Regions from separate parts of the Enterobacter sp. Taxon_8 genome, predicted to be linked through region 1. Evidence: predicted binding sites of a transcription regulator. Region 1 holds the regulator's gene; the other holds the start of a gene.

Region 1 (4,363 bases):
TGCGATAGCCCAATACCGCCAGCGCTACGGTGAACAGCATCACGCTGGTGGTGGTCAAAAGCGGCGTAGCAATCAGCGCCGAGACCACCAGGCTTGCCAGGAAGCACAAACCCAGCTGCAGGGTGTTCTGCAGCGCGGCGGCGCGGCCTGTTGCCTGCGGGAATGGACGCAGCGCCTGCGCCACAACGATAGGGTAAATCGCCCCGTTCGCAATGGCCATCACGCAGAACGGGATCAAAATTTCGGCCAGACCGGCACCCGGAATAAAGCCAACGGCCCAGGTCCCGATGACGCTCAGCGCATAGAGCACCAGCAGCCATGGCAGCATCTGCTGGCCTTCCCATTTTTGCAGCGCCGCGCGACAGCCGTACCCGCCCACAAGGAACGCGATTGTCTGCGGAACATAGCTCAGGCCGATGGCTGCCGGGCTGTAGCCCATATCGTGCAGAATGAACGGCGAGCCGGTGAGCCATGCGAAGAAGCTTGCCGAGCAGGCGGCATAGATCAGGACATTCCCGCGATACGCTTTGGCGCTCAACAGTGAGGTGAAGGTAATCGGCTTCGCGTCGGCATGCGCCTCTTTTTTATGCGCAGGCTTGAGGGCAAACGCCGGCAGCATCAGCACCAGCGTGATGGCAAACAGCGTGGCAAAAATGGCCTGCCAGTCAAAGTGCGCGAGGATCCAGCTGCCCAGCAGCGGAGCCAGGGCAGGGGAGAGGCCCACCAGCGGCATAATGGTGGCGAAAATACGGTTTGTGCGGTTAGCCGGGTAGTAGTCAGTCACCAGCGCCTGCCAGGTCACGGCCGCGGCACAGACGCCCACGGCCTGAACGAAGCGCAGCACCAGCAGCCAGGTGGCGTCGCGTACCCATAACATCCCCAGGCACCCCACCGCAAAAATGGCCAGACCCAGCAGCAGTACCGGTTTACGACCAAAGCGATCCGAGAGCGGTCCCCAGAGCAGCTGTGCAAAAGCAAAACCGGCGAGGAACAAACTCAGGCTGGCACTGATGGCGGCAGCGGGGGTTTGCAAATCTTCCTGCATCGCGGCAAAAGCCGGCAGGTACATATCGGTGGCCAAAAAGCCCAGCACGCTTAAGCCGCCGAGCCAGACTAAAAAACCGTTCCTGGGTTGCATTATTTTATTCTCCTGAGGAGGCAGGTATACATTGGCGCTGAGTGTAGGGAGTGCAAAGCCGCTTGTGAAACGCTAATATTTGGCGGGTGCATTCAAATTTTTTGCAGGCAGAAAATGTGGTCAGATTATTCTCTTGAAGTGGTCGATGCTGTCGCGCGTAACGGCAGCTTCAGCGGTGCGGCGCAGGAGCTGCACCGCGTCCCTTCGGCCATCAGCTACACGGTGCGTCAACTGGAGGAGTGGCTGGCGGTTCCGCTGTTTGAGCGGCGGCATCGTGACGTGGAATTGACGCCCGCCGGGGCGTGGTTTTTGAAGGAAGGGCGTTCTGTTATCAAAAAAATGCAGATCACCCGCGAACAGTGCCAGCAGATCGCCAACGGCTGGCGGGGACATCTTTCCATCGCGGTGGATAACATCGTGAAGCCGGAACGCACCCGACAGATGATTGTCGATTTCTATCGTCATTTCTCTGACGTTGAGCTGCGGGTCTCGCAGGAGGTGTTCAACGGGGTGTGGGATGCGCTGGCGGACGGCAGGGCGGAGATGGCGATTGGCGCGACGCAGGCGATCCCGGTCGGGGGACGTTACGCCTTTCGCGACATGGGGATGCTGAGCTGGAAATGCGTGGTGGCCAGCGATCATCCTCTGGCAGCGATGGACGGGCCGCTTAGCGACGATACGCTGCGCAACTGGCCCTCGCTGGTGCTGGAGGATACGTCCCGTTCATTGCCCAAGCGTATCACCTGGCTTCTGGACAACCAGCGGCGGGTGGTGGCTCCGGACTGGGAATCGTCGGCGACGTGCCTCAGTGCCGGACTGTGCGTCGCGATGGTGCCCGTTCATTTTGCGCGTCCGCGCATCAATACCGGCGAATGGGTTGAACTGACGCTGGAAAATCCGTTCCCGGACGCGGCCTGCTGCCTGACCTGGCAACAAAATGATGTCTCGCCCGCCATGGCCTGGCTGCTGGATTATCTGGGGGACAGCGAAACGCTGAACCGGGAATGGTTACGGGAGCCAGCGTAGCTGGCCCCGTAAAGGGATTAACGACGGTAGTCGCGGAACGGACCGTCCGCAACGGAACGGCGTTCAATCAGGCGCGGGTGAACTTCAATGGACTGCGACTCTTCGCGCTTGTTGACGATCCTGTCGAGCAGCATATTGAAGGCCGTTTCGCCCAGCGAATCTTTCGGCTGGTGAATGGTGGTCAGCGCAGGGGTGAAGAAGCGCGCGTTACGCACGTTGTCATACCCGATCACGGAAATATCCTGCGGTACGCGCAGACCCAGTTCATCGGCGGCGCAGAGCGCGCCCATGGCCATGATGTCACCCCCGCAGAAAACGGCGGTCGGACGGTGCGGCTGGGAAACGATCTGCTGCATTGCGCGGTAGCCTGATTCCGGCTCAAAGTCGCCCTGCACGATCCAGTTTTCCGGCACGGTGATCAGCGCTTCTTCCATCGCTTTCATAAAACCGGCAAGACGGCCCGCCCCGGTGTTGCGCTCCAGCGGACCCGGGATCACGCCAATCTCGCGGTGACCGCGTTCGATCAGGTAACGGCCGGCCATATAACCGCCTTCAAAGGCATTGTCGATAACGGAGTCGGTGAAATCTGCACGCGCTTCGCCCCAGTCCATAACGACCATGGGGATGTGGCGATACTCTTCGAGCATCGACAGCACGGATTCCGGGTACTCGGAACACATCACCAGCAGGCCGTCAACGCGCTTCTGAGCCATCATCGACAGGTAGGCGCGCTGTTTTTCAATGCTGTTCCACGCGTTGCCCAGAATCAGGGTATAGCCTTTCTGGAAGCAGTTTTTTTCAACCGCTTCAATGATCTCGGCAAAATAGGCCGCTTCACTACTGGTCGCCAGCAATCCAATGGACTTGGTGTGATTAACCTTAAGGCTACGCGCGACCGCACTTGGCGAATAATGCAGCTCCTTGATCGCTGCCCAGACGGCGTTGCGCGTCTCTTCCGCCACAAAGCGGGTTTTGTTAATTACATGTGATACGGTTGTAGTGGAAACGTTTGCGCGTTTTGCTACGTCTTTAATTGTTGCCATTAAATGTCACTCCAGACCATATCCTAAGCTCCTGAAAAACTTGAAGGTAAACGTTTGCCTTCTCTCACCCTTATCACGCAATCTTGAATTGCGGCACGCCGGGAAAACGACACGGGACGTCAGGAGGGGGTCAATGGCCGGTACGCTAATAAATTTAGCGTGGAATTTTGTCCTATCTTGATGAAAAGGGGAAGAGGTAAAGTGGTTATCAGTATAAATCCAGGAAGATTTTTGACGTAATCTGTGCAAAAATGAGCAAGCTCACTTTTCGTGTGGGGATTAAAAGGAGAAAAATTGATGAGTTCCGATCTTAAGTTTTCGCTGTTCACCACCGTTGTTGTGCTGGCTCTGATTGTTGTGGCCGGTCTGACGGCTGCGCTGCACTGATTTACGCGGAGGGAGAGCCTTCTCCCTCCCGACTCCCCGGATTGTTACTTCTCTGGCAAAAATCTTTTGCCATTTTGTTAACTTCTCATTTTTTGTGATTGATGTCATGCTTTCCGCTTCTTTGTTCTGTGTCACCACGTGACACGGCATCCGGAGTTTACGCATGAAAATCAATTTTCCCCTGCTGGCCCTGGCGATTGGCGCTTTTGGGATTGGCACCACTGAATTCTCCCCGATGGGGTTACTGCCCGTCATCGCCCGCGGCGTGGACGTCTCGATCCCTGCGGCTGGCATGTTGATCAGCGCCTACGCTATCGGCGTGATGGTGGGGGCGCCGCTGATGACGCTTCTCCTTTCTCATCGCGCGCGCCGCAATGCGCTGATTTTCCTGATGGCGATTTTCACCCTCGGCAACGTGCTTTCGGCCATTTCGCCGGACTACACCACGCTGATGCTGTCGCGTATTCTGACAAGCCTCAACCACGGCGCGTTCTTTGGGCTGGGGTCGGTCGTGGCGGCAAGCGTGGTGCCAAAACATAAGCAGGCGAGCGCCGTGGCCACCATGTTTATGGGGCTGACCATCGCTAACATCGGCGGTGTTCCTGCTGCAACCTGGCTGGGAGAAGCGATCGGCTGGCGTATGTCTTTCCTGGCGACGGCCGGGCTGGGCGTGGTCGCGATGGTGGCATTGTTCTTCTCCCTGCCGAAAGGCAGCGCCGGAGAACGTCCGGAAGTGCGTAAGGAGCTGTCGGTGCTGGTGCGCCCGCAG
Region 2 (4,363 bases), 2.1 Mb from region 1:
TCGCTGGCGTTCATGGACAGACGACCTTCCTGGCTCTGCCAGTCACCTTTGCTCAGAGTCAGGTTGCGCAGGCTTAAGTCGAGATCGGTCACAGCCCAGTCCGGGCCCTGAAGCCGGGCGTCGGTCACGTCCAGACGACCAATCTGCAAAGAGGGAATGGTGCCCAGCGGCGCGAAGAACGCCGTCAGCGTTTTATCGCTCTGCAGGCGGATCTCGTTGAGGCGCATGGTGTCGATAATCCAGCTCCCGTCGGCGTTGCGCAGGGCGGAGCCGGTGAGTGAGCCACGAGCCATGTCGGCGCCAATCGTTTTCAGCACCACCTCCTTGCCGTTAAGCTGGCCCTCGATTAGCACGTTGGTGGCCGGTACGCCGTTCAGGGTCAGCGAGCCCGCGCTCATCTGAATCTGCGCGTTGTTCCCCAGCACGTTGCCCGCTTCCGGCTGCCACGGGCTGACGCCGCCCGTGACCTTCTGCGCGCTCAAATCCCATTCGGTATTCGGGCTGTTAAACGCCATGTTGTTAAGCTGCAGGCGATCCGCCTGGAAAGGCAGCGGCGCCGTCTGCGGCGAGAGATTCAGCGTGCCGTCGAAGAGGGTGATGGTGTCCATGTGCAGCGGATCGGTTATCTGACGGCTGCTCAGGCCAATATCGACTTTTTTGGCTACCAGCGTGGCGGGTTTACCGTCCCGACCGAAGGTGACGTTTTCCAGAATAATGTGGGAAGGCGACGAAAAGCGGTGATTCATCTTGTCGAAACTGAGTTCGTAGTCGGTATTCACCGTTACCCAGCTGCTGACCTGAGACGCGCCCCAGCGGGTCTGGAGCAGAATGTAGAACGCCAGCAGCACAATGAGCAGGGCTACAAGAAGATAGATGAGGAGCTTTCCAATAAATTTCATGGTCTTCCATCCCGCAAAACGCACATAAGGGAGTTATGCACGATTTATGCGCAATCCTCAAGGCGGGAATGGTGTAATTCGATGTCACGGCAGGCATTGACTGCCTGCCGTGAGAGAAATCAATTTTTCTCAGGCGGGAAAACGAGGTTCAGCACGATAGCGGTGATACCGCCCGCAGCAATGCCGGAAGAGAGCAGGTTTTTCACCCAGTCAGGGGCGAACTGCAGGATCAGCGGCTGCTGGGAAACGCCCAGACCAACGGCCAGCGACAGCGCGATAATCATGATCGCGCGGCGGTTCAGTGGTTCGCGGGAGACGATACGCACGCCGGAAGCTGCGATAGTCCCGAACATTACCAGCGTTGCGCCGCCCAGCACCGGCTCAGGGATGTGCTGCACAAAGCCGCTTACCGCCGGGAACAGGCCGAGGACGATCAGCATCAGCGCTACTACAAAACCGACGTAGCGGCTGGCCACGCCGGTCAGCTGGATGACGCCGTTGTTTTGACCGAAGCAGGAGTTCGGGAAGGTGTTGAATACCGCAGAGACAAACGAGTTCAGACCGTTCGCCAGAACGCCGCCTTTCAGTCGCTTCATGTACAGCGGGCCGGACACCGGCTGCTCGGAGACGTCTGAGGTAGCGGTGATGTCGCCGATGGTTTCCAGAGAGGTGATCATAAAGACCAGCATCAGCGGCAGGAGCAGACCCCAGTCAATGCCCAGACCGTAGTACAAAGGCGTGGGGACGACGATCAGCGCGCTGTTGGTCGGCGCGGTGTTCTCCGGCAGCATGCCCAGCGCCCACGCCAGCAGATAACCCGCCGCCATGGCGATCACCAGGGAGGCGACGCGCAGGTAAGGGTTACGCTGACGGTTAAGCAGAATAATGATCGCCAGCACGACGCCTGCCAGCAGCAGGTTTTTCGGCGCGCCGAAGGTATGGTCGCTCATCGCGGCATAGCCGCCGCCGATGGAGGTAAGGCCCACCTGAATCAGCGACAGGCCGATAATCATCACGACGACGCCGGAAACCAGCGGGGTGATAACGCGGCGAGCCAGATGCAGAACGCGGGAGATCACCATCTCCGTACAGCTGGCCAGCATCAGCGTGCCGAACAGCGCCGCCATCATGGTCGGAACATCCGCACCGCCGGTTTTCAGGGCCGTACCGCCCATGATCAGCGGTGCCACGAAGTTAAAGCTTGTGCCCTGAATCGACAACAAACCCGACCCCACCGGACCCCACGCTTTAATTTGAATAATCGAGGCCACGCCGGAGGCGAAAAGAGACATGCTGATAATGTGCTGCGTGTCCTGCGCCGGTAAGCCGAGCGCCTGGCAAATCAGCAGCGCCGGAGTGATCACCGCAACAAACATAGCCAGAAGATGCTGGCAGGCAGCGAAAAGCGTTTGCGGCAGCGGCGGGCGGTCTTCAAGGCGGTAAATCAGTTCGCTATTTTGCTTCGGCGCAATCGGTTGCGCATCAGGCGACTCTATGGTGTTAACGGACATCGGCGGCAATCCCACGGTGGAAAAGCGGGCATTTTATCTGACCACCTGGTAAAAGCAAACGATTGCCAGCAAAAAAAGGCAAGAAATTCTGCCGCTGTGAGCAGGTTTTCTACAACGCATCGGGAAAAAAAATTACACTTTTTGCGCCGGGGGCTCATGAAGAGCGCAAACCGGCCCAGGATAACGCCGCGTGTGTATGGAACACGCGCAAAAAAGGAGCCTTCTATGATTCATCTCGATACGTTGTCGACCCTTGTTGCCGCAACGCTGGTCTTACTGCTTGGTCGTAAGCTGGTACATAGCGTTTCCCTTCTGAAAAAGTACACCATTCCTGAACCCGTCGCCGGCGGCCTGCTGGTAGCGCTGGCCCTGCTGGTGCTGAAAAAAAGCCTGGGCTGGGAAATCGATTTTGATATGTCCCTGAAAGACCCGCTGATGCTGGCCTTCTTTGCCACCATTGGCCTGAATGCCAACCTGGCGAGCCTGCGCTCGGGCGGTAAGGTGCTCGGCGTATTCCTGATTGTGGTGGTGGGGCTGCTGCTGATGCAAAACGCCATTGGCATCGGCATGGCGACGCTGCTGGGGCTGGATCCGCTGATGGGGCTGCTGGCGGGGTCGATTACCCTTTCGGGCGGTCACGGAACCGGGGCCGCGTGGAGCAAGCTATTCATCGAACGCTACGGCTTTGAAAACGCGACGGAAGTAGCGATGGCCTGTGCCACCTTTGGCCTGGTGCTGGGTGGCCTGATTGGCGGCCCGGTGGCGCGTTATCTTGTGAAGCACTCTACCACGCCGGACGGCAGGCCGGACGATGAGCTGGTGCCTACCGCCTTTGAAAAGCCGGACGTTGGGCGCAGTATCACCTCGCTGGTGCTGATTGAAACCATCGCGACGATCGCCATCTGCCTGACCGTGGGCAAAGTGGTTGCGCAATGGCTGGCGGGCTCAGCGTTTGAGCTGCCGACGTTTGTTTGCGTGCTGTTTATCGGGGTGATCCTGAGCAACGGTCTGGCGCTGATGGGCTTCTACCGCGTGTTTGAAAGGGCGGTGTCGGTGCTCGGCAACGTCTGCCTGTCGCTGTTCCTGGCGATGGCGCTAATGAGCCTCAAGCTGTGGGAGCTGGCCTCGCTGGCGCTGCCGATGGTGGCGATTCTGGCAGTGCAAACCCTGTTTATGGCGCTGTACGCTATGTTCGTCACCTGGCGCATGATGGGCAAAAACTACGATGCGGCGGTGCTGGCGGCGGGTCACTGCGGGTTTGGTCTGGGGGCAACCCCAACGGCTATCGCTAACATGCAGGCGATCACAGAACGGTTCGGGCCATCGCACATGGCGTTTCTGGTGGTCCCGATGGTCGGGGCGTTCTTTATTGATATCGTCAACGCGCTGGTGATCAAGCTATACCTGATGCTGCCGATGTTTGCGTGAAATCAGGCGTTGGAATACCGCTCGGTTTCCGGCATCCAGCGCTCAATTAACGCTGCCGCCTGTTCGGGGTAGCGTTCATGAATGTGGCGCGCAAGGCGCTGAACTTCCGGGATCATAGCCTGATCGCGCAGCAAATCCGCCACTTTGAATTCCGCGTTCCCCGTCTGGCGCGTGCCCAGCAGTTCGCCCGGGCCGCGGATCTCCAGGTCTTTTTGCGCAATCACAAAACCGTCGTTGCTGTCGCGCAGCACCTGCAACCGCATCTGGGCGGTTTTCGAGAGCGGGGCTTTGTAGAGCAGGACGCAGTGGGAGGCTACCGCGCCGCGGCCAACGCGCCCGCGCAGTTGGTGGAGCTGGGCAAGGCCCAGGCGCTCCGGGTTTTCGATAATCATCAGGCTGGAGTTCGGGACGTCCACGCCCACTTCAATGACCGTCGTGGCGACCAGCAAATGCAGCTCGCCCTGCTTAAACGACTGCATCACCGACTGTTTTTCAGCGGGCTTCATGCGTCCGTGAACCAGACCC

Evidence for each region. The regulator PurR, encoded in region 1, represses purine synthesis genes. The targets are predictions, from matches to a motif close to CANGCAAACGTTTGCNTG.
Region 2: a site for PurR is predicted at 2,462-2,479, ahead of gltS (sodium/glutamate symporter). Genes of this name have one in related genera too.

Annotation. Positions count from the first base shown of each region.
Region 1 covers NZ_CM177989.1:2,606,267-2,610,629, reverse strand. Annotated here, with positions in the region: gene punC (purine nucleoside transporter PunC) at 1-1,138, opposite strand, end outside; gene punR (DNA-binding transcriptional activator PunR) at 1,253-2,164, shown strand; gene purR (HTH-type transcriptional repressor PurR) at 2,182-3,207, opposite strand; gene cydH (cytochrome bd-I oxidase subunit CydH) at 3,505-3,594, shown strand; gene AC4IBF_RS12280 (MFS transporter) at 3,758-4,363, shown strand, end outside.
Region 2 covers NZ_CM177989.1:92,581-96,943, forward strand. Annotated here, with positions in the region: gene AC4IBF_RS00420 (AsmA family protein) at 1-899, opposite strand, end outside; gene xanP (xanthine/proton symporter XanP) at 1,019-2,410, opposite strand; gene gltS (sodium/glutamate symporter) at 2,636-3,838, shown strand; gene recG (ATP-dependent DNA helicase RecG) at 3,841-4,363, opposite strand, start outside.